Regions from separate parts of the Streptomyces sp. NPDC096136 genome, predicted to be linked through region 2. Evidence: riboswitches for the same ligand, from Rfam matches in the RefSeq annotation. Region 2 holds a riboswitch; each other region holds the start of a gene.

Region 1 (11,002 bases), on a different contig from region 2:
GCGACCCGGTGCCGCGCCGCTTCACCGCCGAGCAGCTGGCGGAGCTCGTCGGCGGGGCCGGCCTGGAGGTCGGCGCCGTGCACGGCGTGCGGATCTTCGCCGACCTGGTGCCCGGCGTGCTGGTGGACACCGAGCCCGGCGCGGTGGAGGCTCTGCTGCGCCTGGAGGAGGCCGCCGCCGAGCTGCCCGCCTTCCACGCCGTGGCCACGCAGCTGCACGTCCTCGGCGAGAAGCCCGCCTGATCCGCGGGCCGGGCCGGGGCGACCTCCCCGAGACCCCTCCGTTTCCTCGCCGTGACCCGTATGATCGAACCACCGCTCGGCATGGCGGACCGCTCATTGGGGAATAACCGCCCCAGTGACCGCGCTGGTGACGGTACGTTTCACTCAGTGCTCGTCTACGCAGTGGTTTTCTCGCTCAGCGATTTGCAGAATGTGGCGTAGAGGGCGGGTATCACGGGGGCGATTCCCCGCCTATCCTGAAGGGGACCCCTGGTCGCTACCCCCCGCGACCGACGGATGAGGAGGACTCCCGTGCCGCTCTCGGAGCACGAGCAGCGAATGCTCGAGCAGATGGAGCGAGCGCTGTACGCCGAAGACCCCAAGTTCGCGACAGCGCTTGAGGGCAGTGGACTGCGCACGTACACCCGGCGACGGGTCTACCAGGCAGTCGTAGGCATTGTGGTGGGTATCGCGCTCCTCATGACCGGTGTGATCTGGCAGGAAGTGCTCTGGATCAGCGTGGTGGGATTCCTCGTCATGCTGGCCTGTACGGTCCTCGTGGTCACCGGTTGGCGCAAGGCACCCAAGCCCGGCGAGCAGCCCGTCTCCGGAAGTGCAGGCGGTTCGGCCCGCGGGCAGAACCGGCAGCGTCGGTCGATGATGACCAGGATCGAAGAACGGTGGCAGCGCCGCCGTGACGAGCAGGGGCACTAGCCCCCGCACCCGTTTTCCGTCCGCTGAGGGGACGGCCGCGCGATGGCGGCCGTCCCCTCACGGTTTTCCGCCGCCGATTCCCCCGCCCGGACTCCCCGGCCCCCCGTGCTGCGGCATGATGCCGGTGTGAGTGTGCTCCCCCTGGTCTTCACCAGCGGCTGGGCCAGCGGGATCAACGCCTACGCCGTGGTCCTCCTGCTCGGCCTCTTCGGCGCGACCGGCCTGACCGACGAGGTCCCGGCCTCCCTCCAGCGCACCGACGTGCTCGTCGTGGCGGGCGTGCTGTTCCTGTGCGAGGCCGTCGCGGACAAGATCCCGTACGTGGACTCCGTCTGGGACTCCGTCCACACCGTGATCCGCCCGGCGGCCGGGGCCGTGGTCGGCGCGCTCCTGGCCGGGCAGAGCGGCTCCCTGCCCGAGATCGCCGCCGGGGCCCTGGGCGGCTCCACCGCGCTGGCCAGCCATCTCGTCAAGGCCGGCACCCGGATGGCCGTCAACACCTCCCCCGAGCCGTTCAGCAACGTCGTGCTGAGCGGCGCCGAGGACCTCGGGGTGGCCGGCATCGTCACCTTCGCCATGTTCCACCCGGTGGCCGCCGCGGTCGTCGCGGCCGTCCTGCTCGCCGCCGGCATCGCGCTGCTCGTCTACCTCTGGAGCCGGATCCGCCGCTTCTGGCGACGACGGGCCCAGCGCCGCGAGGAGAAGCGGATGGGGGCGGTCCGGGGGGCACCGCCCCACTGAGCCGCTGACCTCGCTCGATGGGCGCGGCGCCCGCTCGATAGGCTCAGCGCCATGGCAAGAATTGCGGTGATCGGCGCCGGCATGGGCGCGATGGCGACGGCGGCGCGGCTGGCGGTGGCGGGCCACGGGGTGACGGTCTACGAGCGCGGCTCCACGTACGGCGGCGCGCTGGGCCGCTACGAGCGCGACGGCTTCGCCTTCGACACCGGACCGGGGCTGCTGCACCTGCCCGCCGTCTACCGCGACCTGTTCGTGAAGACCGGCAAGCGGCCGCTGGAGGAGTGCGTCGGCATGGTCCAGGTGGACCCGGCCGTCCGGCACGTCCTCGACCACGCCTCCGTCACCCTCCCCGGCACCTCCCGGGGCGGGGTCGCCGCCGCCCTCGACGGGGCCTTCGGCGCCGGCGCGGGCGAGCGCTGGAACGACCTGCTGGGCCGCGCCCGCGACACGTGGGACGCCACCCGGCGCCCCCTGCTGGAGGAGCCGCTGCGCCCCGACTGGCAGGTCCTGGGCCGCGACCCCTACCCGGCGCTGCGCGGGAGCGGCCTGCTGCGCCGCCGCCAGCCGACCCTGGCCGAGGTGGCCCGGCGCGAACTGGGCGGCGGGCTCGGGGAGCTGCTGCGCGGGCGGGTCCTGGCGTACGGGCTCGACCCCGACTCGGCGCCCGCCTCCGCGGCGGCCCTGCCGTACATGGAGCAGACCTTCGGCAGCTGGTACGTCCGGGGCGGCATGCGCGAGCTGGCCACCGCCGTGTACGAGCGCTGCCTGGAGCGGAAGGTGGAGTTCGTCTTCGGCGCCCCCGTGAAGGGCGTCCTGGCCCGGGACGGCCGGGCGGCCGGGGTCCGGCTGGCCGACGGCACCGAGGCCGAGGCCGACTCCGTGGTCTGCGGCATCGACCCGAGGCAGCTCCCGGCCGGCTCGGTGTCCTGGCCGCGCGGCAGCGTGCAGGCCCGGGGCGGCTCGGTGCCCGGCCGGCTGACCCTGATGCTCGCCCTGCGCGGCGGGCGGCCCGAGGACGCCGTCCACCGCACGCTGGTGCACTCCCCCGGCTCCGCCGCCGTCCAGCTGGTCACGGTGCTGCGGCCGGACGACCCGTCCACCCGGCCCGACGCGGACCACGAGGCGGTCACCGTCAGCGCCGTGTGCGGTCCCGCCGGCGGGTCGGCGGTCCCGGACCCGGAGAAGCTCCTGGACCTGGCCGCACGGGCCGTCCCCGACCTGCGCAAGCGGCTGCTGTGGCAGGAGGTGCGCACCCCGGCGCACGTGGAGGCGGCCACGGGCGCCCTCGGCGGCTCGGTGCCCGCCCCGGCCCTGCCCGGCGACGGGGGGCGCCTGCTGTACCCGGCCAACGCGACGGGGCTGCCCGGGCTGTACCTCGCGGGCGGCTGGGCGCACCCGGGCGGCGGACTCGCGCACGCGGGGATGACGGGGGCCCTGGTGGCCGGCCTGATCGTCGAGGGGGCGGACTTCCGCGGCTCGCAGTGAGCCCGGCGTGGAACGGGGGAGGGGCCGGCTCGTACGAGCCGGCCCCTCCCCCGTTCCACGTCAGTAGCGGTACTGCCCGTACTCGCCGTTGCCCTGGTACGGGTACCCCTGCGGCGGCTGCTGCTGCGGGTCCTGCTCCGGGTAGGGCTGCGGGGCCGCGTCGGTGGCGCGCTGCTGCGGGACCCAGACCCCGCCGGGCGGGGTGTCCATGGAGTACTGCTGCTGCGCGGGGTCGGTGTACTGCGGGTAGTCGTACGTCTGCCCCGGGGCGACCGCGCCGCCGGTGCCGATGTACGGGTCCGAGTAGGCGGCGTAGACCTGCTGTCCGCCCGCCGGGTAGCCGCCGGTGTAGTCATATCCGCCCTGGCCCTGCCCGCCGTCGTAGTAGGCGGCCTGCTGCCCGGCGTCCTGCCCGTCCGGGGCGAACGGGGAGGCGAAGGCGGCGGTGGCGTCCGGCTGCTGGGGGGCGAAGCTCTGTATCCCGTACGAGCCGGTCTCCTCGGGCACCGGCTGCGGGGTGAAGACGTTGCGGTCGTCCTGGTCGTCCCGGTCGGCGGCGTCGTCACGGGAGGGGGCGGGGCCCTGGGAGCCGTACTCCAGCCCGGTCACCTCCAGCGCGGGCTCCGGGCGCGGCGCGGCGCCCCCGGAGCGGCGGCGTCTGGTCCTGCCCTCCGGGCGTGCGGGCTCGGCGCCCTTGCCCTTGCGCAGAGCCCAGCCGGCGACGAAGCCCTTGCGGAAGGAGAGCGTCACCAGGGTCTGGCCCACGGCGAAGGCGACCGCGCCGACGGCGATGACCAGCACCGACGGCAGCACGACCCCGGCCACGACGCCGAGGAACCCGGCGAAGGCGAGCAGGCGCCAGCGCAGCCGGGCCTTGTACTGCATCAGGACCTCGGCAAGCAGCCACAACGCGACGAAACCGAACGCGATGTAGAGGACCGTCATTCCCATGCAAGGCCCCTCTCGGTACGGCCGTACCGCGCGGGAAACGGGAGACGGCCGATCAGGCCCGCTGGTGCAGGCCCAGGTTCTCGTAGATCTCGAGGGTCGCCGTGGAATTGTTCAGCGTGATGAAGTGCAGTCCGGGTACACCTTCGGACAGCAGCCGCGCGCAGAACTCCGTGGCGAACTCGATGCCAATGGAGCGTACAGCGGCCGGATCGTCCTTGACGGCGAGCATGCGGTCTTTCACGGCGTCGGGGAAGACCGCATTGCTCAGCTGGGGCAGCCGGTCGAGCTGCTTGATGCCCACAACAGGCATGACCTCGGGGATGATCGGGGTCTCGCAGCCGGCCTTCTGGGCGCTGTCGCGCAGCCGCAGATAATTCTCCGGATCGAAGAACATCTGGGTGATGGCGTAGTCCGCACCGGCGCGGCACTTGTCCACGAAGTGTCGGATGTCCGTGTCCCAGTCCTCCGAGCGCGGGTGCATCTCGGGGAAGGCGGCGACGCCGACGCAGAAGTCGCCGGACTCCTTGAGCAGGCGCACGAGGTCGGCCGCGTAGTCCACGCCCTCGGGATGCTTGACCCAGGGGCCCATGGGGTCGCCCGGCGGGTCCCCGCGCAGCGCGAGCATGTTGCGGATGCCGGCGTCGGCGAACTGGCCGATCACGTGGCGCAGCTCGGCGACGGAGTGGTCGACGGCGGTGAGGTGCGCGACGGGTGTCAGCGTGGTGTCGGCGGCGATCTGCTCGGTGGCGCGGACGGTGCCGCCCCGGGTCGAGCCTCCGGCCCCGTACGTGACGGAGACGAAGCTCGGGGAGACCGCCTCGATCCGGCGGAGCGCGTTCCAGAGGTTGCGCTCGCCCTTCTCGGTCTTGGGGGCCCAGAACTCGAAGGAATACGAGGCTCCGGACGCGAGGAGGTCGCGGACCGTGTGTGCGCGGTCCGACCAGGTGGAAGCGGTACCAAGGGCCATACGGGCAGGTTAGACGCGCCCCGGCGGACGCCGAAGCGCTGTCCACCCCTTGGACGGATTTTTGGACACCTCGGCGCGCGCCCCGGCCGGGCGCGAGTTCCGCGCGAGCACGGTTCGAGGGGCCGCCGCCCGGGACGGGTCCGGGCGGGCCGGGCCCTGGCGGGGCGGGTCCGGGGCGGGTCCGGGGCCTCAGCCGAGGCGGGCGCGGACGCGCTTCGCCAGCTCGGCGGCGGCGGCGCCGGGGTCGGAGGCCTCGGTGATGGCGCGGACGACCACGACACGGGTGGCCCCGGCGTCGAGGACCTCGTCCAGGTTGCCGGCGTCGATGCCGCCGATGGCGAACCAGGGGCGGTCCTGGTCCAGGGAGGCCGCGTGGCGGACGAGGTCCAGGCCGGGGGCGTGGCGGCCGGGCTTGGTGGGGGTGGGCCAGCAGGGGCCGGTGCAGAAGTAGTCCACGCCCGGCTCGGCGACGGCGGCGTCGACCTCGGACTCGGAGTGGCAGGAGCGCCCGATCAGGACCTCCGGGCCGAGGATCGCGCGGGCGGCGGGGACGGGGATGTCGCCCTGGCCCAGGTGCAGGACGTCGGAGCCGATGGCGTGCGCGACGTCGGCGCGGTCGTTGACCGCGAGGAGCTTGCCGTGCCGGCGGGCGGCCTCGGCGAAGACCCGGAGGTGTTCGAGTTCCTCACCGGCCTCCATGCCCTTGTCGCGGAGCTGGACGACGTCCACCCCGCCGGCCAGGACGGCGTCGAGGAACTCGGGGAGGTCTCCCTGCCGCTTTCGGGCGTCCGTGCACAGGTAGAGCCGGGCGTCGGACAGCTGCTGCATGGGAGTACCCCTCTGGTGGTGGCGGTGTGCGGGCGGGCCGAGGCTACCCCGCCGGCCCGCACACCCGTGGATCAGCCGGTCAGAGGGCGAGCGCCTGGGCGCGGCGCTTCACCTCCGTGCCGCGATTCTCGCGCAGCGCCTGCACGGGGGTGCCGGGCAGGGTGGGGTCCTCGGTGAAGAGCCACTCCAGCATCTCCTCGTCGGAGAAGCGGTCGTCGCGCAGCACCGTGAGCAGGCCGACGAGTCCCTTGACGACCTTGTCGCCGTCGATGAACTGGGCCGGAACCTGCAGGGCGCGGTTCTCGCCCCGGCGTACGGCGATCAGCTGCCCTTCCTTGACCATCTGGCGGACCCGGGTCACCTCGATGTCGAGCATCTCCGCGATGTCGGGGAGGTACAGCCACGAGGGGACGAGGGCATCGATCTTTGCGTCAATCTCGGTCACGGGGACAAGCCTGCCACCTCGGCGGGACACCCGGTACCCGGCCCCGTCCGTCCGGGTCCGTCCGCGTAGGCGGGGATCCGCCCGGATCAGGGTCCGCGCCCGGTTGCGGGCCCGGCCGCGCGGCGGCGGGCCGGGCCCCGGGGCGGTGTCAGGCGGCGGCCGACTTCAGCGGTACGCCCGGGTCGGCGACCTTGGCCGGATCCACGGGGGCGCCCGACTCGATCAGCTTCCGCCCCTGGGCCAGGTCGCGGGGGCGGCCGACGGCCAGGACCGCGACGAGGGCGTCCCCGCGCAGCCAGCACACCGACCAGGCGTCCCCGTCCGGGTCGCCGCGCCACAGCAGGGCGTCGGCGCCGCCGTGGTGGCCGGCGTACTGCACGAAGCGGCCGAACTGCTCGGACCAGAAGTAGGGCACGGGGTCGTAGGCCTGTACGGCCTCCCCCGCGACGATGTTCGCCGCGACCGTGCGCGGGCCCTGGAGGGCGTTGTCCCAGTGGTGGACCAGCAGCCGGGTCCCGTAGCGGGCCGACGGGAAGGAGGAGCAGTCCCCGACGGCGTACACCCCGGGCAGGGAGGTGCGCAGGTGGGCGTCGGCGGTGACGGAGCCGTCGGGGCCCCGCTCGACGCCGCTGCCGTCGAGCCAGTCGGTGGCGGGCCGGGCGCCGACGCCGACGACGACGGCCCCGGCGGGCAGCTCGCGGCCGTCCGCGAGGAGCACCCGCCCCTCCTCGACGGCGGCCACCCGGGCGCCGGTGAGCAGGGTGGCGCCGGCGCCCTGGTACCAGCGGGCCATCGGGGCGGCGACCTCGGCGGGCAGGGCACCGGCGAGGACCCGGTCGGCCGCCTCGACCACGGTGACGGCGCAGCCGGCCTCGCGGGCGGCGGTGGCGAACTCGGCGCCGATCCAGCCGGCCCCGACCACGACGGTGTCGGGGGCGGCGGCCAGGACCGGGCGCAGCCGGGCGGCGTCGTCGAGGGTGCGCAGCAGGTGGGCGCCGGGGACGCCGCCGGTGCCGGGCAGGGTCAGGGGCGTGGCTCCCGTGGCCAGGACGAGGACCTCGTACGGGACCGGTCCGGCCTCGGTGTCCAGCTCGTGGTCGGCGGCGCGCAGGCCGGTGACCTCGGTCCCCAGGCGGAGCGTGATGCCGAGGCCTTCGAAGTCGACGTCGAAGGCCGAGTCCTCGGCCTTGCCGAGCAGTACCGCCTTGGACAGCGGCGGGCGGTCGTAGGGCTGGTGGGGTTCGGCGCCCAGCAGGGTCACGGGGCCGGTCCAGCCCTGTTCCCGCAGGGCCACCGCGGTCTGCACCCCGGCCATTCCGGCGCCGACGATCACGACACCGGGCTTCGTCTGTTCCGTCTGCTCACTCACACGGCCAGCCTAGTCACCTGACGACCCGTCAGGAAACTGGGGGCGGGGCGCCACAGGGAGGCAGCCTTACCCGCCACCGGCCCCGGGGTTACGCTGGCCACCGTACCTATCGCGGGAGTCCGGGCGCACCGGGCTGAGAGGGAGGCTGGCCGGCCTCCGACCGTACGAACCTGATCCGGGTCATGCCGGCGAAGGGAGGGGCTGGACGCCCATGCACGCATCCGACAAGGGATCCGACCACCGGGGCTGCGACGTCCTCGTCATCGGTGGCGGGATCATCGGCCTGGTCACCGCCTGGCGGGCGGCCCGCAGCGGCCTGCGCACCGCGCTCGCCGACCCCGACCCCGGCGGCGGCGCCGCCCGGGTCGCGGCCGGCATGCTCGCCGCCGTCACCGAACTGCACTACGGCGAGGAAACCCTGCTGGGGCTCAACCTCGCCTCCGCCGCCCGCTACCCGGACTTCGCCGCCGAGCTCTCCGAGGCCAGCGGCGGCATGGACCTCGGCTACCGGGCCTGCGGCACCCTGGCCGTCGCCCTCGACGCCGACGACCGCCTCCACCTGCGGGAACTGCACGCCCTCCAGCGCCGCTGCGGCCTGGAGTCCGAGTGGCTCACCGGCCGCGAGTGCCGCCGCCTGGAGCCGATGCTGACCCCCGGGGTGCGCGGCGGGCTGCGCGTCGACGGGGACCACCAGGTGGATCCGCGCCGACTCGCCGCCGCACTGCTGGCCGCCTGCGAGCGGGCCGGGGTGGAGATCCACCGGGCGGCCGCCCGCCGGCTGCTCGTCACCGCCGACCGGGCCTCGGGGGCGCTGCTCGACGACGGCACCGGGCTGCGCGCCGACCAGGTGGTCCTGGCCGCCGGCTCGCTCAGCGGCCGGCTGGAGGGCGTACCGGAACAGGTGCTGCCGCCCGTACGGCCGGTCAAGGGGCAGGTCCTGCGGCTGGCCGTGCCGCCCGCCTTCGCGCCGTTCCTGTCCCGGACGGTACGGGCCGTGGTGCGCGGCAGCCACGTCTACCTGGTCCCGCGCGAGAACGGCGAACTCGTCGTCGGCGCCACCAGCGAGGAGCTCGGCTGGGACACCACCGTCACCGCCGGCGGGGTCTACGAGCTGCTGCGCGACGCGCACGAACTGGTCCCCGGCATCACCGAGCTCCCCCTGGTCGAGACCCGGGCGGGGCTGCGCCCGTGCTCCCCGGACAACGCGCCGCTGCTGGGCCCCAGCGACCTGCCCGGTCTGCACCTGGCCACCGGCCACTACCGCAACGGGGTGCTGCTGACCCCGCTCACCGGCGACGTGATGGCGGAGCTGCTGACCACCGGCGCCGTGCCGGAGATCGCCCGCCCCTTCAGCCCCCGCCGCTTCTCCTCCACCCGTCAGGAGTCCCCCGCATGACCATCTCCGTCAACGGCGAGCCGCGCGAGCTCGCGGCCGGCACCACCCTCGACGCGGTGGTCGCCACCCTGACCACCGCCCCCTCCGGCGTGGCCGCCGCCCTCAACGAGACGGTCGTCCCGCGCGGACAGTGGCCGCACACCGCGGTCGGCGACGGCGACCGGGTCGAGGTCCTCACCGCGGTCCAGGGAGGCTGAGCGCCATGGCCGACGACCTGTTCACCCTGGGCGGCCGGACCTTCTCGTCCCGCCTGATCATGGGCACGGGCGGCGCCCCGAGCCTGGAGGTCATGGAACGCGCCCTGATCACCTCCGGCACCGAGCTCACCACGGTGGCCATGCGCCGCCTGGACCCGACGGTCCAGGGCTCCGTCCTGTCCGTTCTGTCCCGGCTCGGCATCGCGGTCCTCCCGAACACGGCGGGCTGCTTCACCGCCGGCGAGGCCGTCCTGACGGCCCGGCTCGCGCGGGAGGCGCTGGGCACGGACTGGATCAAGCTGGAGGTGGTCGCGGACGAGCGGACCCTCCTGCCGGACGGGGTCGAGCTGCTGGACGCGGCGGAGGTGCTGGTCGACGAGGGCTTCACGGTCCTCCCCTACACCAACGACGACCCGGTGCTGGCCCGCAGGCTGGAGGACGCGGGCTGCGCGGCGATCATGCCGCTGGGCTCCCCCATCGGCTCCGGGATGGGCATCCGCAACCCGCACAACTTCGAGCTGATCGTGGAGCGGGCCGGGGTGCCGGTCATCCTGGACGCGGGCGCGGGGACGGCCTCGGACGCCGCGCTGGCGATGGAGCTCGGCTGCGCGGCGGTGATGCTGGCCTCCGCGGTGACCCGTGCGCAGGAGCCGGTGCTCATGGCGGCGGCCATGCGCGACGCCGTCTCGGCGGGCCGGCTGGCCCACCGCGCGGGCCGCATCCCCCAGCGCCGCTTCGCGGAGGCCTCGTCCCCGCGGGAGGGCCGCGCCGCTCTGGACCCGGAGCGCCCGGCGTTCTGAGGGCCCGCCGCGAACCCCCCGCCCCCCCGCCCACGTCACAGGTGCGCTGCAAGGCGTGGACACCCCGGCCGGGGGTGGTGGGGGCCCTCGTAGAATCGCCGGGTGGATACGACCCTGGATGACCCCCTCGTCGGGCGCGTGCTCGACGGCCGCTACCGCGTCGACGCCCGCATCGCCGCAGGCGGCATGGCGACGGTCTACCGGGCCCTCGACACCCGCCTCGACCGCGTCCTCGCACTGAAGATCATGCACCCGGACCTGGCCGCCGACGCCGCCTTCGTCGACCGCTTCATCCGCGAGGCGAAGTCCGTGGCCCGCCTCGCCCACCCCAACGTGGTCGGGGTCTTCGACCAGGGCACCGACGGCCCGTACACGTACCTCGCCATGGAGTACGTCTCCGGCTGCACCCTGCGCGACGTCCTGCGCGAGCGCGGCGCGCTCCAGCCGCGGGCCGCGCTCGACATCCTCGAACCGGTCCTCGCCGCGCTCGGCACCGCCCACCGCGCCGGCTTCGTCCACCGGGACATCAAGCCCGAGAACGTGCTGATCGGCGACGACGGCCGGGTCAAGGTCGCCGACTTCGGCCTCGTGCGCTCCGTGGACGCCGCCACCCACACCACCGGCTCCGTCCTCGGCACGGTCTCCTACCTCGCCCCCGAGCAGATCGAGGACGGGGTCTACGACACCCGCGTGGACGTCTACGCCTGCGGCGTCGTGCTGTACGAGATGCTCACCGGCTCCAAGCCGCACACCGGCGGCACCCCCGCCCAGGTGCTGTTCCAGCACCTCAACGAGGACGTCCCGCCCCCGTCGGCCGCCGTCCCGGGGCTGCCCGCCGCGCTCGACGAGCTCGTCGCCCAGGCCACCGCCCGCACCCCCGGGCTGCGC
Region 2 (11,002 bases):
GAACAGCCCCTGGAGCTCCACCACCAGCCGCTCGCGCAGCCCCCGGTCGAGCTGGCCCAGCGGCTCGTCCAGCATGAGCAGCCTCGGCGAGGGGGCCAGCGCCCGGGCCAGGGCCACGCGCTGCTGCTCACCGCCCGACAGCGAGGCCACGGCCCGGCCCTGGGCCCCGGGGAGCCCGACCAGGTCCAGCAGCCGCGCGACCCGCTCGCCCCGCTCCGCCCTCGCGGAGCCCCGCACGCGCAGGCCGAAGGCGACGTTCGCGCCGACGTCCCGGTGCGGGAAGAGCTGGTGGTCCTGGAACATCAGGCCGACCCCCCTCCGGTGCACCGGCACCCCGGCCTGGTCGGCGCCGTCGAGCAGCACGCGCCCGGCGGAGGGCGGCTGGAGCCCGGCCACCACCCGCAGCAGGGTGGACTTGCCGCTGCCGCTGGGCCCGAGCACGCAGACGGTCTCGTGCTCGGCGACCTCCAGGTCCACCGCGTCCACGACCGCGCGGTCGCCGAAGCGCACCGTCACCCCTTCGAGGCGCAGCAGGGTCATCAGAACTCTCCCGAGGTCTTGTCGGGTCGCAGTCGCTCCAGCACCAGCAGGGACACCGCGCACACCAGCATCAGAATCGTGCTCAGGGCCATGGCCTGCCCGTAGTTCATCCCGCCGGCCCGCCCCAGCAGCCGGGCCACGGCCACCGGCAGCGTCGGACGGTCCGGCCGGGCGATGAACACCGTCGCGCCGAACTCGCCCAGCGAGACCGCGAAGGCGAAGCCCGCCGCGATCAGGACCGCCCGCCGCACCAGCGGCAGGTCCACCTCGCGCCACACCCGCAGCGGCGACGCTCCGAGCACGGCCGCCGCCTCCCGCAGCCTGCCGTCGACCGCGCGCAGCACCGGCAGCATGGTCCGCACGACGAACGGCACCCCGACCAGGGCCTGGGCCAGCGGCACCAGGATCCAGGAGGTGCGCAGGTCCAGCGGCGGCTCGTCCAGGGTGATCAGGAACCCGAAGCCCACCGTCACGGCGGACACGCCGAGGGGCAGCATCAGCAGCGCGTCGAAGCCCCGGACGAAGCGGCCGGCACGCCGGGCCAGCGCCGCGGCCGCGAGACCGCCGACGGCCAGGGCGATGGCCGTGGCGGCGAGCGCGTACTGGAGGGAGTTCCAGATGGCCTCCAGCGGCGGCACCAGAAACGTTCCGCCCCCGGAACCGCTCTCCTGGAGCGCCCGGTAGAACCCGAACCCGTACCCGCCGGGCGCGTCCAGGGACCGCTCCACCAGCACGGCGAGCGGGGCCACGATCAGCAGCGCCACCGTCAGCAGCACCCCGCCCAGCAGCCCGCGCTGCGCCCAGCCGCGCGGCGGGTGCGCGGTGCGCGACGGGTCGACGAGCCGCAGCGCCGTCTCCCGCCGGCGCACGGTCCAGGCGTGCACGCCGAGGATGATCCCGACGGCGGCGAACTGGACCAGCGTCAGCACCGCGGCCGTCGACAGGTCCAGCAGCTGCGCCGTCTGCCGGTAGACCTCGACCTCCAGCGTGGCGTACGAGGGGCCGCCCAGGATCTGGACGACGCCGAAGGAGCTGAAGGTGAACAGGAACACCATCAGCGCGGCGGCGGCCACCGACGGCGCGAGCGCGGGCAGGGTCACCCGCCGCCAGGCCGTGAACCGCCCGGCGCCCAGCACCCGGGCGGCCTCCTCCTGGCGCGGGTCCAGCTGGGCCCACAGCCCGCCGACCGTCCGGACGACGACGGCGTAGTTGAAGAAGACGTGCGCGAGCAGGATCGCCCAGACGGTGGTGTCCAGCCGGACGCCCCACATCTCGTCGAGCAGCCCGTTGCGACCGACCAGTGCCAGGAAGGCCGTGCCGACGACCACGGTCGGCAGCACGAAGGGGACCGTGACCAGGGCGCGCAGCAGCTGTTTGCCGGGGAAGGAGAAGCGTGCGAACACGTACGCGCCCGGGAGCGCGACGAGCAGGGTGAGCACGGTCGAGGCGAGCGCCTGCCAGGTGGTGAACCAGAGCACGCCGGCGATGTCGGGCTGGGAGAGCACCTCGCCGATCCGGCCGAACTCCCAGCCCGCGTCCGTCCTGAACCCGCGGCCGACGATCGCGGCGACGGGGTACGCGAAGAACAGCCCGAAGAAGGCGAGCGGCACGGCCATCAGGGCCAGCCTGACGGCGGTGGCCCGCCCGCCCTCCTTCGGGGAGCCGTCGCGGACTACTTCACGACGATCGAGGACCATGCCTTGACCCACTGGTCACGGTTCTTCGCGATGGTCTCGGGGGCCACGTTCTCCGGCTTCTCGACCACCACGCCGTGCTTGGTGAACACCTCCGGCAGCTTCGCGTCCTTGACCACCGGGTTCACGAACATCTGGAGCGGCATGTCCTCCTGGAACTTCTTGCCGATCAGGAAGTCGATGAGGGCCTTGCCGCCCTCCTCGTTCTTCGCGCCCTTCAACAGGCCCGCGAACTCGACCTGGCGGAAGCAGGTGCCGGTGGCCACGCCCGTGGGGGCCTCGGCCGGCTGGGGGTCGCCGTAGAGGACCTCGACCGGCGGGCTGGAGGCGTAGGAGACGACCAGCGGGCGGTCGCCCTTGGCCTTCTTGCCGCCCGCGGAGCCGGAGAACCGCTCGTTGTAGGCCTGCTCCCAGCCGTCGACGACCTCGACGCCGTTGGCCTTGAGCTTGCTCCAGTAGTCCTTCCAGCCGTCCTCGCCGTACTTGCCGACGGAGGCGAGCAGGAAGCCGAGGCCGGGCGAGGAGGTCGCGGCGTTCTCGGTGACGAGCAGGTTCTTGTACTCCGGCTTGAGCAGGTCGTCCAGCGTCTGCGGCGGGGCGATCTTCTTGTCGGCGAAGTAGGCCTTGTCGTAGTTGACGCAGATGTCGCCGGAGTCGACCGGCGTGACCCGGTGCTGCGGGTCGAGGAGGTACTCGGGCTTGACCCCGGCCAGGCCCTTGGCCTCGTACGGGGTGAAGATCCCGTTGTCGAGGGCGCGGGAGAGGAGCGTGTTGTCGACGCCGAAGAAGACGTCGCCGCGCGGGGAGCCCTTGGTGAGGATCTCCTGGTTGAGGGCGGCGCCGGCGTCACCGGACTTCAGCACCTTGACGGTGTAGCCGCTCTGCTGCTCGAACTCCTTGAGGACCGGTTCGGACACGACGAAGGAGTCGTGGGAGACGAGCGTGATCGTCTTGGACTTCGGGGCCCCGCTCGCGGCGGCCCCCTCCTCGTTCTTGGCGCCCCCGCCGCACGCGGCGAGCGTGCCGACACCGAGGGCCGCGGCCAGCGCCGCACCCGCGATCTTCTTGGTGGTGCTCACGGTTCATTCCTCCTGGGTATGACCAGGAGAAGACGCGGCCCCGCCCGGGCGCTCGGATGGAGCGGGCGCCCGGGCAGGGCGCAACAGCTTGAGGTGGTGACCGAACTTCCTACCCAGAATGACCTGGGCGAGGTTCAGAGGGTCTGCGGCCACGGTGCTCGATCCGAAAACGTGTTGCCGCACTCTCAGCGCTGTGGCGCTCCCCTGTCGGAATATGCAGATGTACGCGGGCCAGACTACCGCTCGCTCGCCGCGAGCTGCCCGCACGCTCCGTCGATCTCCTGGCCACGGGTGTCCCGGACGGTCACGGGCACGCCGTGGCGGGCGATGGCCTCGACGAAGGCCTTCTCGTCCTCGGGGCGCGAGGCGGTCCACTTCGAGCCGGGCGTCGGGTTCAGCGGGATCAGGTTGACGTGCACGCGCTTGCCCTTGAGCAGGCGGCCGAGGAGGTCGCCGCGCCAGGCCTGGTCGTTGATGTCGCGGATCAGGGCGTACTCGATGGAGACCCGGCGGCCGGACTTCTCGGCGTACTCCCAGGCCGCGTCGAGGACCTCGCGGACCTTCCAGCGGGTGTTCACGGGGACGAGGGTGTCGCGCAGCTCGTCGTCCGGGGCGTGCAGGGAGACCGCGAGGCGGCACTTGAAGCCCTCGTCGGCGAACCGCAGCATGGCCGGGACCAGGCCGACGGTGGAGACGGTGATGCCGCGCTGCGACAGGCCCAGGCCGTCGGGCTCCGGGTCGGTGAGGCGGCGGATGGCGCCGACGACGCGGTTGTAGTTGGCGAGCGGCTCGCCCATGCCCATGAAGACGATGTTGGACAGGCGGGCGGGGCCGCCGGGGACCTCGCCGTCGCGCAGGGCGCGCATGCCGTCGACGATCTGGTGCACGATCTCGGCGGTGGACAGGTTGCGGTCGAGGCCGGCCTGGCCGGTGGCGCAGAACGGGCAGTTCATGCCGCAGCCCGCCTGCGAGGAGATGCACATGGTGACCCGGTCGGGGTAGCGCATCAGGACGGACTCGACGAGGGTGCCGTCGTGCAGCTTCCACAGGGTCTTGCGGGTGGTGTCGTCGTCGCAGCTGATGTGCCGGATGACGTTCATCAGCTCGGGCAGCAGCTCCTGCTGGAGCTTCTCGCGCGAGGCCGCCGGGATGTCGGTCCACTCCGCCGGGTCGTGGGCGTAGCGGGCGAAGTAGTGCTGGGAGAGCTGCTTGGCCCGGAACGGCTTCTCGCCGATCGCGGCCACCGCCTCGCGGCGCTCGGCCGGGGTGAGGTCGGCGAGGTGCCGGGGCGGCTTCTTGGCCCCTCGCGGGGCGACGAAGGTGAGCTCACCCGGAGCGGGACGGGGGGCCATGCGGTACTCCTCGGTACGACGGGGTGGGGGTCACCCCGCGCATGCAGGGCCGGTCCGCGGCGTCGGCCGCCGGACGGAAAGGGCGCGCCGCGTGGAACACGGCGCGCCCTCCAGGATAACCCGGCCCGGAACCGTCAGCCGGTGCCGACGAAGGCGGCCAGCAGCAGCCAGACGACCGGGGCCGTCGGCAGCAGGGAGTCGAGGCGGTCCATGATGCCCCCGTGGCCCGGGAGCAGCGTGCCCATGTCCTTGATCCCCAGGTCGCGCTTGATCATCGACTCGCCGAGGTCGCCCAGGGTCGCGCTGACGGCGACGGCCAGGCCCAGGAGCAGGCCCTGCCACCAGGAGCCCCCGTCGATCAGGAACTCCATGCACAGCGCGCCGGCCACCATGGCGAAGGCCACCGCTCCGAGGAGTCCCTCGCGGGTCTTCCCGGGGCTGATGCGCGGCGCGAGCTTGTGCTTGCCGAAGCGCCAGCCGACGGCGTACGCCCCGGTGTCGCTGACGACGGTCAGCAGCAGGAAGGTCACCACCCGCTGCGGGCCGTCCTCGGCCGTGAGCAGCATCGCGACGAACGTCGCCAGGAAGGGCACGTAGAACGCCGCGAAGACGCCCGCGGTGACGTCCTTGAGGTAGTCCTCGGGCGGTTCCGTCATCCGCCAGACGAGCACCGCCAGCGCGGTCAGCGCCATGGCGACCCAGGCGCCCTCGGCCCCGCGGACGTAGCCGGCGATGACCATCGCCGCGCCGCCGACCGCGAGCGGGACCAGCGGCGCCTTGATGCCCTTCTTCTCCTGGAGCCGGGAGGTGAGCTCCCACAGGCCGACCACGACCGCGACGACGACCACGCCGACGAAGACGGCCTTGACGATGAACAGCGAAGCGAAGATCACCGCGCCGAGGCCGACGCCGACCCCTATCGCGGCACGCAGATCCCGCCCGGCACGCTTCTTCTGCGGCGGGGGCGAGGCGTCCTGCGGTGCCTGGGAAGGCGGTGGCGGGGGGCTGGGCATGGGCTCCTGCAACGGCATCTCGGTACGGAGCGGGGGGCCGCCGGCGAAGGCGGCCCCCCGATCGCGTGCTTCCCGGTCGTCGAACGCACGGCCGGCGGCATCGGGCACGATGGGCATGGGCGCAGTCTGCGGGCCCACCAGCGCATCGTATGCGGGACCCGCCGGTACCGGCTCAGCGGCCCAGGGAGAGTCGTTCATCAGACCTCGAGGAGCTCGGCTTCCTTGTGCTTGAGGAGCTCGTCCACCTGCGCGACGTACTTCGCGGTGGTGTCGTCGAGCTCCTTCTCGGCGCGGCGCACCTCGTCCTCGCCGGCCTCCTTGTCCTTGACCAGCTTGTCGAGGGCGTCCTTGGCCTTGCGGCGCACGGCGCGGATGGAGACGCGGGAGTCCTCGGCCTTGTTCTTGGCGACCTTGATGTACTCCTTGCGGCGGTCCTGCGTCAGCTCGGGGAAGGTCACCCGGATGATATTGCCGTCGTTGCTGGGGTTGACGCCCAGGTCGGAGTCGCGGATCGCCTGCTCGATGTTGCGCAGGGCGCTCTTGTCGAAGGGGGTCACGACGGCCATGCGCGGCTCGGGCACCGAGAAGGAGGCGAGCTGGTTGATGGGCGTGATGGCGCCGTAGTAGTCCGCCACGATCTTGTTGAACATCGCCGGGTGCGCACGGCCCGTGCGAATCGCGGCGAAGTCCTCCTTGGCGACGACGACGGCCTTCTCCATCTTCTCCTCGGCCTCGAGGAGGATTTCTTCGATCACCACGTGCTCCTGCATGTCTTGAATGGATGGTTCGGGCGGGCGGGGCGGTACGGGCCGCCCGGACCGGGCCCGTGAAGGGCCCGGTGCGACGGGCTCAAGCCCGGGTGCCCTGGTCGCTCACGAGCGTGCCGATCTTCTCACCCTTGACGGCACGGGCGATATTGCCTTCGGCGAGCAGTTCGAAGACGAGGATCGGCAGCTGGTTGTCGCGGCACAGCGTGATGGCCGTGGCGTCGGCGACCTTGAGGTCCCGGGACAGCACCTCGTTGTACTCCAGCGCGTCGAACTTCACCGCGTCCGGGTTGGTCTTCGGGTCGGAGTCGTAGACCCCGTCGACGCCGTTCTTGCCCATGAGGAGGGCCTCGGCGTCGATCTCCAGGGCGCGCTGGGCGGCCGTGGTGTCGGTGGAGAAGTACGGCATGCCCATGCCGGCGCCGAAGATGACGACGCGGCCCTTCTCCAGGTGCCGGACGGCGCGCAGCGGGATGTACGGCTCCGCGACCTGGCCCATGGTGATGGCGGTCTGGACGCGGCTGTCGATGCCCTCCTTCTCCAGGAAGTCCTGGAGGGCGAGGCAGTTCATGACGGTGCCGAGCATGCCCATGTAGTCGGACCGGGCCCGGTCCATGCCGCGCTGCTGAAGCTCCGCGCCGCGGAAGAAGTTGCCGCCGCCGATGACGACCGCGATCTCGGCGCCGTCTCGGACCACGGCCGCGATCTCGCGGGCGATGGCGTGCACGACGTCAGGGTCGACACCCAGCCCGCCGCCGCCGGAGAAGGCTTCGCCGGACAGCTTCAGCATGAAGCGGCGACCCTTCTTCTCGTGGTCGCTCTTGTCGTGGGATGCGGTGTGGGGGTCCACGCCCTGGTTCATGGAGATCTCCTCGTGCACATACGAAGAAGGCCATTGCCGTTGGGTCCTCTCGGTTCCCTCTGCGGCAATGGCCTCCTCGTCAGATCTGCGGTCGTCCGGCGCAAGCGCGGACGACTGCCTCAGACCCTATCGGGGTCCGGTGTCCGTCGCGTACGGACGGACTCAGATGCCGACCTTGATGCGGGCGAAGCGCTTCAGGGTGACACCGGCCTCGTCCAGAACCTTCTGGACGGACTTCTTGTTGTCCAGCGCGTACGGCTGGCCGAGCAGCGTGGCGTCCTTGAAGAAGCCGTTCACGCGACCCTCGACGATCTTGGCGATCGCGGCCTCGGGCTTGCCCTCGGCGCGGGTGGTCTCCTCGGCGACGCGGCGCTCGGACTCGACGATCTCGGCCGGGACGTCCTCGGCGGTGAGGTACTTCGGCGCGAAGGCGGCGATGTGCTGGGCGATGCCCTTGGCCAGGTCGGCGTCGGCCTTGTCCAGCTCGACCAGGACACCGATCTGCGGGGGCAGGTCGGGCATGGTGCGGTGCATGTAGGAGGCCACGAAGGCACCCTCGTACGCCGCGAAGCGGTCCAGGACGATCTTCTCGCCGAGGTTGGCGTTGGCCTCGTCCACGAACGCCTGGACGGTCTTGCCGGCCTCGATCTCGGACGCGAGCAGCGCCTCGATGTCGGCGGGCTTGGTGGCGGCCACGTGGGCGGCGAGCTGGTCGGCGACGGCCAGGAACTTCGGGCTCTTGGCCACGAAGTCGGTCTCGCACTTGAGCTCGACGAGCACACCGGAGGTGGCGTCGCCGGAGATCAGGGAGGTGACGGCACCGTTCTCGGCAGAACGGCCCTCGCGCTTGGCGACACCCTTCAGGCCCTTGACGCGCAGGATCTCGTTGGCCTTGGTGACGTCGCCGTCGGCCTCGACGAGCGCGTTCTTGCAGTCCAGCATGCCGGCGCCGGTGAGCTCGCGGAGCTTCTTGACGTCAGCGGCGGTGTAGTTCGCCATGAGTCTGTGATTCTCTCTCGAAGTCGTAGATCTACGGGTGAACGGCGGAGGAGCGCGCTCGTGGCGCGGCTCCCCCGCCGTCATCGTCCGTGCTGCGAGTGCCCGGCGGATGAACGCCGGGCGCTCTCAGTGGGTCAGGCCTGCTCGGCGGCCGGAGCCTCGGCAGCCGGAGCCTCGGCAGCCGGGGCCTCAGCCGCGGGGGCCTCGGCGTCAGCCTTCTTCTCGCCCTCGAGCAGGTCGCGCTCCCACTCGGCGAGCGGCTCGGCGGCGGCCTTCTCGCCCGGCTTCGAGTCGCCGGTCGCAGCGCCGGAGCGGGCGATGAGGCCCTCGGCGACGGCGTCGGCGATCACGCGGGTGAGCAGGGTGACGGAGCGGATGGCGTCGTCGTTGCCCGGGATCTTGTAGTCGACCTCGTCGGGGTCGCAGTTGGTGTCGAGGATCGCGACGACCGGGATGTGCAGCTTGCGCGCCTCACCGACGGCGATGTGCTCCTTCTTGGTGTCGACGATCCAGACGGCGCTGGGAACCTTCGACATCTCGCGGATACCACCGAGGGTCTTCTCCAGCTTGGCCTTCTCGCGGGAGAGGACCAGGAGCTCCTTCTTGGTGAGACCCGAGGCGGCGACGTCCTCGAAGTCGATCGCCTCAAGCTCCTTCAGACGCTGAAGGCGCTTGTAGACGGTGGAGAAGTTGGTGAGCATGCCACCCAGCCAGCGCTGGTTGACGTACGGCATGCCGACGCGGGTCGCCTGCTCGGCGATGGCCTCCTGCGCCTGCTTCTTCGTACCGACGAACATGATGGAACCGCCGTGCGCGACGGTCTCCTTCACGAACTCGTAGGCGCGGTCGATGTACGACAGCGACTGGAGCAGGTCGATGATGTAGATGCCGTTGCGCTCGGTGAAGATGAAGCGCTTCATCTTCGGGTTCCAGCGACGGGTCTGGTGACCGAAGTGGACGCCGCTCTCCAGCAGCTCCCGCATCGTTACGACGGCCATGGCCATCTCCTTGGTTTCTCGGTTTTTGGTTCCTGACGCCCCGCCGCGCCCTGCCCCTGGAGGGACCGAGAGACGCTTTCATCCGACCGGAACCGGTCGGCGCTGGGGCGTGCGAAGTCGACCCGGTGACCCGGATCGCCACAAGAAGTGTACGGGACCCGGCGGTATGCCGGGTGACGCCCTTGTCCACACCCTTTCGGCCGTCCACAGGCACGGGCGGGCCGGGGCGCCCGCGCGGGACGCTGGGCGCATGACGACGACCCTGCTGCTCAGCCTGCTGTTCGCCCTGTCCCGGGCCCTGGTGCCGGGCCCCGCGGCCGCCCCCGCCGAGGGGGCCTTCACGGCGGTCCGGCCCCTGCCGGCGCCGCTCGCCGTGGCCCGGTGGTGGGACCCGCCCCCGACCCCGTACGCGGCGGGGCACCGCGGGGTGGACCTGTCGGCCCCGGCGGGGGCGGAGGTACGGGCCGTCGGGCCGGGACGGGTCCACTACGCGGGGCCGGTCGCGGGGAGGGGCGTGCTGTCGCTCACCCTCCCGGGCGGGCTGCGGACCACGTACGAGCCGGTGCGGCCGCTGGTCGCGCAAGGGGAGGCGGTCGCGGCGGGCCAGGTGGTGGCGGTGCTCACGGAGGGCGCCCACTGCCCGGGACCCTGCCTGCACTGGGGCCTCCTGGCGGGCGAGGACGCCTACCTCGACCCGCTGGCACTGCTCCCCGCGCCCACGCCCCGGCTGCTGCCCTCCGCCCCGGACCCGGACCGGCCGGGCTGAGCCCGCCCCCTGCGGATCAGGCCGGGCCGTTGATGCCGTGCAGGGCCATGCCGACGGCGGTGGCGGTGATCACGGCCGGGTCCTCGGCGGCGCCGAGCTCGATCCGGCGGGCCGCCGCGTCCACGACCCCCTGGAGCAGCAGGGCGGCCAGGCGGGGCTCCGGCTGCCCGAGGGCCTCCAGCGCCTCGCCGATCATCGCGACCAGGCCGCCGTGCGCGGCGCGGATCTTCTCCCGCGCGCCCGCGTCCAGCTCGCCGGCGGAGATGGCCACCACCGCCCGGTGGCGCCGGTCGCCCACCAGGTCCAGCTGGCTGCGCACGTACGCCTCGATCTTGGCCGCGGGAGTCGGCGCGGCCTCCATCGCCGCCTCGATCTCGGCGGCCCAGACGGGGAAGTCGACCGCGCACAGCTCTTCGACGACGGCCGCGCGCGACTTGAAGTACTCGTACACGGAGGACCGGGCGAGGCCGGTCCGCTCCGCGAGGGCGGGGAAGGTCAGGGCCTCGGTCCCGCCTTCCGACAGCAGGGAGCGCGCCGCGTCCAACAGGGCGCCGCGCTGCATCGACCGGTGCTCGGCCACGGAGGCCGCTCGAATCCTGGGCACGTCACCACTGTACGGAGCGTGCGCAAGCTCCACCGGCCGCTGCCGCGGGAGGGGGGTCAGCGGCCGACGTCCGCGAGTTTGGCGCGCAGCTGGAGCACGGACTTGGTGTGGATCTGGCTGACCCGGCTCTCGGTGACGCCCAGGACGTTGCCGATCTCGGCGAGGGTGAGGCCCTCGTAGTAGTACAGGGTCACGACGGTCTTCTCCCGCTCCGGGAGGGTGTTGATGGCCCGGGCGAGCAGCCGGCGCAGCTCCCGGTCCTCGGCCACCTCCACCGGGTCGTCGGCGGCGGTGTCCTCCAGGGTGTCCATCAGGGACAGGCGGTCGC
Region 3 (8,016 bases), on a different contig from region 2:
TCGCACCCGTCGGGCCGGTGTCGCCCTTCGGGCCCTTCGGGCCTCGCGGACCGCGCGGGCCCCGCGGGCCGCGGCAGCCCTCGTCGTCCCGGTCGCCGCCGGCGGGAGACCGGTCGGCCCGACGGGCCTCCGGCTGGTCGTCGTCATCGTCCCCGTGATGGTGCGCCTTCCGCTTGCAGTGGTCCTCGCCACCGCCGACCGCAGGGCCGGCCGCGGCCACCGCCGGTCCGGCCTGCTGCGCCACCGCGACCACGGGACTGACGAAACCCGCCAGTACGAGGGAGAGCGAGGCCAGGGCGCCTCCCGCCAGCCAGGCCCCGCTTCGCGGAAGAGGGCCGAGGGGGACGACCTTGGCACGGTGCTCACGACTCATAGAGCGCTCCTTCGGCAAAGTGACTCGAACCGGAGCCGTCGGGATCCGGTCGCGGTTCGAGCCTCTCCCGGTGAACCCGCATCGCCGCGCGACGCCCTCGGAGCCGTTCCCACTATCAGCGCACCGGCTGACCCGATGCCCCCAATCGGGCCAACTCGGACTTTCCCGGCGCGCCACCCGGCGGTCCCCCGCGTGCCCTCCCTAGAGTCCCCGACGATCCATCCGACCCGGCCGGCCGCCAGAACGCACGGCCCACACCAGCGGACGGGACCCGTGAGACCAAAAGTCTGTCTGAACATGATCGTCAAGGACGAGGCCCCCACGATCCGGAAATGCCTCGACTCGGTACGTCCCCTGATCGACACCTGGGTGATCGTGGACACCGGCTCGACGGACGGCACCCAGGACGTCATCAGGGACTGCTTCGGCGACCTCCCCGGAACCCTCCACGAACGCCCCTGGAAGGGATTCGACGGCAGCCGGACCGAGGCGATCGAACTCGCCCGCGACACTGCCGACTACCTGCTGTTCATCGACGCCGACGACGCGATGGAGGTGGAGCCCGGGTTCCGGATGCCGGAGCTGACCCTCGACGCGTACCGGATCGCCCTGCACGACGGGCCGATCGTCCACTACCGGGCGGCGCTGGTCTCCACCCGCCTGCCCTGGCGGTACGTCGGCGTGCTCCACGAGTACATCGACTGCGGCGGCGAGTACAGCCTGGGAACGCTCGGCGGCGCCCACATCCTCAGCATCGGCGGGGGCGCCCGGCTCCGGGAGGGAGGTCAGCGGCAGAAGTACCTGCGCGATGCGGCCCTCCTCGAAGAGGGGCTGGCCAAGGAGCCCGACAACGCCCGCTACGTGTTCTACCTCGGGCAGAGCTGGCGGGACGCGGGCGAGCAGGAGAAGTCCCTCGCCGCTTACGACCGCCGGGCGTCCATGGTCGGCTTCTACGAGGAGACGTACCTCGCCCGGGTCTACGCCGCACGGGCCGCCGCGGGCCTGGGCAGGCCCGCGGCCGAGGTGATGGACCGCTACCTCCGCGCCTTCGAGAGCAGGCCCTCGCGGGCCGAGGCGATCGGGGACCTGGCGGGCCTCTGCCGGGTGGAGGAGCGGTGGCCGCTGGCCTATGTGTTCGCCAAGGAGGCGGCTCGTATCCCCTGCCCGAAGGACGTCCTCTTCGTGGAGCACGCCTGGCACGAGTGGCGGGCGCTCGACGAACTCGCGATCGCCGCCTACTGGGTCGGCGAGTACCGCGAGTCGCTGGAGTGCTGCGAGCGCCTGCTGAGCAAAGGAAGGATGCCCGACGAGCACCGCGAACGGGTCGCCGGGAACCTGGACTTCGCACGGAGCAGGCTGGATCCGGCGATGTTTCACGTGAAACGTCCGTCCGCCCCCCTCCCGGCCTCCGCCGGGAGCCGCCCCCCGGCGAAACGCCGCGCCAAGCGCCGGGTCTGACCCCTCCCTGCCGGAGGGACGGTCTAGCCCGCGGCCCGGTCGCCGAGCGGGCGCCGCCGCTGGGTGGCGTCCGTGAGGGCCGGCGGGCGCCAGACGCCGTCCGGGTGGTAGAGGTTCACGCCCGGCGGCACGACCTCGTCGATCCGGTCGAGCACCTCGTCGTCGAGGACCAGCCCGGCCCCCTTCACCAGGGACTCGAACTGTTCCATCGTGCGCGGCCCGATGATCACCGAGGTGACCGCCGGATGCGCGACGGGGAACGCCACGGCCAGCTCCGGCAGCGTGCAGCCCAGGTCGTCGGCGATCGTGACGAGCTTCTCCACGGCCTCCAGCTTGGCCACGTTGCCGGGGATCGCCGGGTCGAAGCGGGCCGGGTGCAGCTTCGCCCGCCCGGTGGTCAGGTCGACCGGGCTGCCGAGCCGGTGCTTCCCGCTCAGGAAGCCCGAGGCGAGGGGGCTCCAGGTCAGCACGCCCATCCCGTAACGCCGGGCGACGGGCAGCACGTCGGCCTCGATGCCGCGCGCGAGGATCGAGTACGGCGGCTGCTCGGTCCGGAACCGGGGCAGGGCCCGGCGCTCGGCGGCGTGATGGGCCTCGACCAGTTCCTCGGCGGGAAAGGTCGAGCAGCCGAAGGACCTGATCTTCCCGGCCCTGACGAGGTCGCCCAGGACGGACAGCGTCTCCTCGACATCGGTCGAGTGGTCGGGCCGGTGCACCTGGTAGAGGTCGATCCAGTCGGTGTCCAGCCGCCGCAGGCTGTCCTCGACGGCCCGCACGATCCAGCGCCGCGAGTTCCCGCTGCGGTTGCGGCCCTCTCCCATCTGGAAGTGGACCTTGGTGGCGAGCACCACGTCGTCCCGCCGCCCCTTGAGCGCCTTGCCGACGATCACCTCGGACTCGCCCGCCGAGTACATGTCGGCGGTGTCCACGAAGTTGATGCCCTGGTCGAGGGCGGCGTGGATGATCCGCTCGCACTCCGCGTGGTCCGGGTTCCCCACCGCCCCGAACATCATCGTGCCGAGGCAGTGGGCACTCACCTCTATGCCGGTCCCGCCCAGATTCCGGTATCGCATGGTCATGCGGCCGCACTCTAGGAGCTGGAGCGCACTCCAGCGCAAGACCCCGTTTTCCCGGCGGTCCGTCCGGACCGTCCCGCAACTCCCCCCATGAGGTCGCGGGACGGTCCGGACGGTCGGCTCAGTCCGCCAGCGGCAGGTAGACGCGGTTGCCGGAGGCGGCGAACTCGGCGGACTTCTCCGCCATGCCCGCCTCGATCTCCTCTGCCTTCAGGTCGCCGCCGTGCTCACGGCGGATGTCCTGGGAGATCTTCATCGAGCAGAACTTCGGACCGCACATGGAGCAGAAGTGCGCGGTCTTGGCCGGCTCGGCCGGGAGCGTCTCGTCGTGGAACTCACGGGCCGTGTCGGGGTCGAGGGCCAGGTTGAACTGGTCCTCCCAGCGGAACTCGAACCGCGCGTCCGACAGGGCGTCGTCCCACTCCTGGGCACCCGGGTGGCCCTTGGCCAGGTCCGCCGCGTGGGCCGCGATCTTGTACGTGATGACACCGGTCTTCACGTCGTCGCGGTTGGGCAGGCCCAGGTGCTCCTTGGGCGTCACGTAGCAGAGCATCGCGGTGCCCCACCAGGCGATCATCGCGGCGCCGATGCCCGAGGTGATGTGGTCGTAGGCGGGCGCGACGTCCGTGGTCAGCGGGCCGAGCGTGTAGAACGGCGCCTCCTCGCAGATCTCCTGCTGGAGGTCGATGTTCTCCTTGATCTTGTGCATCGGGACGTGGCCCGGGCCCTCGATCATCGTCTGCACGTTGTGCCGCTTGGCGATCGTGTTCAGCTCGCCCAGCGTCTTCAGCTCCGCGAACTGCGCGGCGTCGTTGGCGTCCGCGATGGAGCCGGGGCGCAGGCCGTCGCCGAGCGAGTACGTGACGTCGTACGCCGCGAGGATCTCGCAGAGCTCCTCGAAGTTCGTGTAGAGGAAGTTCTCCTTGTGGTGCGCCAGGCACCAGGCGGCCATGATCGAGCCGCCGCGGGAGACGATGCCGGTCTTGCGGCGGGCCGTCAGCGGCACGTACGGCAGCAGCACGCCGGCGTGGACCGTCATGTAGTCGACGCCCTGCTCGGCCTGCTCGATGACGGTGTCCTTGTAGATCTCCCAGGTCAGGTCCTCGGCACGGCCGTCGACCTTCTCCAGCGCCTGGTAGAGCGGCACGGTGCCGATCGGGACGGGGGAGTTGCGCAGGACCCACTCGCGCGTGGTGTGGATGTTGCGGCCGGTCGAGAGGTCCATGACCGTGTCGGCACCCCACTGGGTGGCCCAGGTCATCTTGTCGACCTCCTCCTCGATGGAGGAGGTGACGGCCGAATTGCCGATGTTGGCGTTGACCTTCACCAGGAACCGCTTGCCGATGATCATCGGCTCGATCTCCGGGTGGTTCACGTTGGCCGGGAGCACCGCGCGGCCTGCGGCGATCTCCTCGCGGACGACCTCGGGGGAGACGTTCTCGCGGATCGCGACGTACTCCATCTCCGGGGTGATCTCGCCCCGGCGGGCGTACGCGAGCTGCGTGACGGCCTGGCCACCGCGGCCCCGGCGCGGGAGGCGCGGGCGGCCGGGGAAGACCGCGTCGAGGTTCTTGAGGCCGCCGCGGGGCGAGGTGTGCTTGATGCCGTCGTCCTCGGGGCGCACGGGACGACCCGCGTACTCCTCGGTGTCACCGCGGCCGATGATCCAGTTCTCGCGCAGCGGCGGCAGGCCGCGGCGCACGTCGGTCTCGATCTGCGGGTCGGTGTACGGACCGGACGTGTCGTAGAGCGTGACGTCCTTGCCGTTGGTGAGGTGGACCTGGCGGACCGGCACCCGGATGTCCGGGCGGGAACCCGCCAGGTATCCCTTGTGCCAGCCGGGCTGGCGCTCGGTCTGGCCGTCGGCGCCCTGGTCGACGGCAGGCGTGCGTGCGTCCTGAATGGTCATGAGACCTGATCTCCCTACGCCGGCATTACCCGGTAACAGGTTCGGCGGTCGACGCAGCCTCCTCCCGTACGCAATCTGCTGCGCGTACGGTGATCAGCGCCCTCTCAGCCCGGTGCTCCGAGCTCCCGCGTTGTGCAAAGTAGCCCCCACGCTAGCGTCATCTGTGGCGTGCTGAACAGTGGGCCCCCTCATCTCTTGCGATGATCTGCCGGTGACGACCTCGCCGCAGCCCCCCAACCAGCCCACGGAAACCTGGGGCCACACCGGCCACGAGCATGCGTCCCCCGGGCATGCGGCCGACGGCCCGCAGGACCCTTCCCACGGCCATGGGCCTTCCCACGGGCAGGCGCACGGACATGACCACGGACACGACCACGGACAGGCGCACGGACACGGCCACAGCCACGGCCACGGGCCGGCGGCCCCGGGATCCAGGCACCTGCGCAAGGTGATCTCCGCCGTACTGATCCCCTTCGCCGTCGCCGTCTTCGCCGGCCTGGTGGTGCTCTGGCCCGGCGGCGCCCCCGGCCACGAGCGCACCGGGGTGGGCTTCGACCGCCAGACGCAGCAGGCGAAGGTGGTCGCGATCTCCGACGTCGACTGCAAGTCGGTCAACGCCTCGCAAGTCCCGCCCACCGGCAACGGTCCCGCCCCCCAGGGGCGCGAGGCCCGGCCCGGTGCCTGCAAGAGGGCCACCGTCGAGGTCGGCACCGGACCGGACAAGGGGCGCGTCTTCTTCGAAATCGTCCAGCCCGGTGCGCCACGACAGCTGGAGATGGACCAGGAGGTGGTCGTCGCGTACGCGCCGAACGCGCCGCGCGACCTCCAGTACTCCGTGATCGACCTGAACCGCAAGTTCCCGATGATCCTGCTCGCGGCCATCTTCGCGGTGGCGGTGGTCGTCGTCGGCCGGATGCGCGGGCTGTTCGCGCTCGTCGCGCTCGTCGTGAGCTTCGGGGTGCTGACCCTCTTCATCCTCCCGGCGATCCTGCAGGGTTCGAACCCCCTGCTCGTCGCGGTCGTCGGCGCCAGCGCGATCATGCTGATCGCCCTGTACATGTGCCACGGGCTGACCGCCCGGACCTCGGTCGCCGTCCTCGGCACCCTGGTCTCGCTGCTGCTGATCGGACTGCTGGGTTCGCTGTTCATCGGCTGGGCGTTCCTGAGCGGGAACACGGACGACAACACCGGGCTGATCCACGGGCTCTACCCGAACATCGACATGAGCGGCCTGCTGCTCGCAGGCGTGATCATCGGATCGCTCGGCGTCCTCGACGACGTGACCGTCACCCAGACCTCCGCCGTCTGGGAACTGCACCAGGCGGACCCTGACATGGGTCCGCGCGCCCTGTACCGGGCGGCCATCCGGATCGGCCGGGACCACATCGCCTCCGTGGTCAACACCCTCGTCCTGGCCTACGCGGGCGCGGCGCTCCCCCTGCTGCTGCTGTTCTCCATCGCGAACAGCAGCATGGGCACGGTGGCCAACAGCGAGCTGGTGGCGGAGGAGATCGTACGGACCCTGGTGGGCTCCATCGGACTCGTCGCCTCGGTCCCGGTGACCACGGCGCTGGCCGCTCTGGTGGTGTCCGCGGACCGGCCCGCCCCCACCGCCGCGGGCGCCGTCCCCGCCCAGGCCGCGCCGGCGGCCCGCGGTGGGCGGGGCCGGCGGCGCAAGCGCTGAGGGGCTGCGGGGGACGGGCCCGGGGAGCGGGCCCTCAGCCCGCGTTCTGCCCGTTCTGCTGCTGCGCCTGCGCGAGGATCCTGCCGAGCTCCTCGTCGAGGGTCTCCTCGAAGTCGCCGAGGCTGCGCTCCTGACCGAGCGGGACGAGCCGGTCGGTCCGGTCGAGGAACGCGACGAGCGGGGCCGCACCGGCACGGAAGAGGGCCCGGTCACCGCCGACCTGGAGGCGGATGTGGACGTCGGAGAGCTCTCCCGGTTCGGTGGGAGCGATGTGCACGTCGCCTTCACCGCAGGGCCTGTTGATGCCGTCGAGGAGCAGCTCCCGGCCGAACGCCCAGGTCACCGGGGCGTCTCCGGGAAGGTGGAAGGTCAGGCGTACGGCGTAGGGGTCACGGGCGTCGTACCGGAGTTCCACCGGGATCCGGAACGCGAGCTCCTCGGAAACGAGGAAGCTCATCATGACCTCTGCCTGTACCGACTCGCGCATTGCCTACCCCGCTGTAGTGGAAGTGGCCAGGAATGATCCCCCAGGGCCCTCTTGACAAGGGTGGTGGAAGCGCCAGCAGATCACAAGGAGTGAGTTTTCAGATACTGATAGAGAACGAGAGGGTGCTCAACAGCGCGCCTACTTCACTCCGTAGCCGATCGACTACACACAGCAAGCGGGATTCCTGGTGCACAGGGAGAGAAATGGCCATGGTCGCGGCGGCGTCGCCGGCGGTGATCGGGATGGCCGCGCACACCGTGCCCAGGGCGTACTCCTGATGCTCGGTCACCGGCTGCATCCGCCCCAGGGAGCCGATCCGCTCCTCCAGCGTGCGCATGTCCCGCACGGTGTACGGCGTGATGCCCTCGACCGGATGACGGTCGTAGTAGTCCCTGCGCGCCTTCTCGTCCAACTGCCCCAGCAGGCACTGCCCGATGGCGTGCGCGTGCGCGGTGGCGCGGAAATCGGCCCATTCCTCGCAGGCGGGGTTGGCCGGGGTGTCCGAGACACCCATGACCTCGATCTCACCCTCACGGTAGACCGCGAAGTAGACGGGGGCCCCGACCGCGTCGCGGAAGTGCGCGAGCGAATCGAGGATCATGCTGCGACGTTTCTGCTGAAGCCCTCCGTCCGCCAGCCGGCCGGCCGCGTCACCGAGGACGAACACCCCGCCCTCCCGGCGCAGATAACCCTCGTGCGTCAGGGTGCGCAGCAGGTGGTACGCGGTGGGGAGCGGGAGCCCGGCCTCGCGCGCCAGCTGTTTCGCCGGGGCTCCCCCGCAATGGGAGCTCGCCGCTTCCAGCAGCCGCAGCGCCCTCTGCACCGAGCCGATCAGCGTCGGCACACCGGCATTGCGATCCGGAGACACAGCTCACCCCCAGGCGTGGCGGCGGGCCCGGGGGGCCCGCCGGCGCCCAGGGAACGGCACGGATTGCCAGCCTATCCACCGATTGCCACAGGATGAGGGGTTTGCCGGGACATGTTCGCCCGGCTGGCGCAATGCCCGCACCCCTCGGGCACGACGGCCTA

Evidence for each region. Region 2 has a riboswitch for thiamine pyrophosphate ahead of ACIRBY_RS27920 (thiamine ABC transporter substrate binding subunit). Riboswitches for the same ligand answer to the same signal wherever they lie in the genome.
Region 1: linked by a shared signal. The riboswitch ahead of thiO (glycine oxidase ThiO) and the one ahead of ACIRBY_RS27920 (thiamine ABC transporter substrate binding subunit) in region 2 are both predicted to bind thiamine pyrophosphate.
Region 3: linked by a shared signal. The riboswitch ahead of thiC (phosphomethylpyrimidine synthase ThiC) and the one ahead of ACIRBY_RS27920 (thiamine ABC transporter substrate binding subunit) in region 2 are both predicted to bind thiamine pyrophosphate.

The regions. Positions count from the first base shown of each region.
Region 1 is NZ_JBIWFZ010000004.1:243,020-254,021, reverse strand. It holds gene ACIRBY_RS10360 (class I SAM-dependent methyltransferase) at 1-242, shown strand, start outside; gene ACIRBY_RS10355 (DUF3040 domain-containing protein) at 534-935, shown strand; gene ACIRBY_RS10350 (DUF4126 domain-containing protein) at 1,062-1,676, shown strand; gene ACIRBY_RS10345 (phytoene desaturase family protein) at 1,728-3,161, shown strand; gene ACIRBY_RS10340 (hypothetical protein) at 3,222-4,112, opposite strand; gene metF (methylenetetrahydrofolate reductase [NAD(P)H]) at 4,165-5,079, opposite strand; gene thiE (thiamine phosphate synthase) at 5,269-5,907, opposite strand; gene ACIRBY_RS10325 (Rv2175c family DNA-binding protein) at 5,987-6,352, opposite strand; gene ACIRBY_RS10320 (NAD(P)/FAD-dependent oxidoreductase) at 6,501-7,721, opposite strand; TPP riboswitch at 7,823-7,935, shown strand; gene thiO (glycine oxidase ThiO) at 7,933-9,117, shown strand; gene thiS (sulfur carrier protein ThiS) at 9,114-9,314, shown strand; gene ACIRBY_RS10305 (thiazole synthase) at 9,320-10,114, shown strand; gene pknB (Stk1 family PASTA domain-containing Ser/Thr kinase) at 10,217-11,002, shown strand, end outside.
Region 2 is NZ_JBIWFZ010000016.1:82,708-93,709, reverse strand. It holds gene ACIRBY_RS27930 (ABC transporter ATP-binding protein) at 1-540, opposite strand, end outside; gene ACIRBY_RS27925 (ABC transporter permease) at 540-2,237, opposite strand; gene ACIRBY_RS27920 (thiamine ABC transporter substrate binding subunit) at 2,213-3,313, opposite strand; TPP riboswitch at 3,402-3,529, opposite strand; gene rlmN (23S rRNA (adenine(2503)-C(2))-methyltransferase RlmN) at 3,550-4,665, opposite strand; gene ACIRBY_RS27910 (phosphatidate cytidylyltransferase) at 4,800-5,876, opposite strand; gene frr (ribosome recycling factor) at 5,876-6,433, opposite strand; gene pyrH (UMP kinase) at 6,528-7,307, opposite strand; gene tsf (translation elongation factor Ts) at 7,470-8,306, opposite strand; gene rpsB (30S ribosomal protein S2) at 8,441-9,304, opposite strand; gene ACIRBY_RS27885 (M23 family metallopeptidase) at 9,555-10,070, shown strand; gene ACIRBY_RS27880 (TetR/AcrR family transcriptional regulator) at 10,087-10,650, opposite strand; gene whiG (RNA polymerase sigma factor WhiG) at 10,731-11,002, opposite strand, start outside.
Region 3 is NZ_JBIWFZ010000005.1:365,603-373,618, reverse strand. It holds partial or broken gene ACIRBY_RS13630 (collagen-like protein) at 1-373, opposite strand, end outside; gene ACIRBY_RS13625 (glycosyltransferase) at 671-1,831, shown strand; gene ACIRBY_RS13620 (aldo/keto reductase) at 1,855-2,904, opposite strand; gene thiC (phosphomethylpyrimidine synthase ThiC) at 3,029-4,816, opposite strand; TPP riboswitch at 4,811-4,955, opposite strand; gene ACIRBY_RS13610 (YibE/F family protein) at 5,028-6,500, shown strand; gene ACIRBY_RS13605 (SsgA family sporulation/cell division regulator) at 6,535-6,987, opposite strand; gene ACIRBY_RS13600 (IclR family transcriptional regulator) at 7,085-7,831, opposite strand; gene ACIRBY_RS13595 (DUF5326 family protein) at 8,014-8,016, opposite strand, start outside.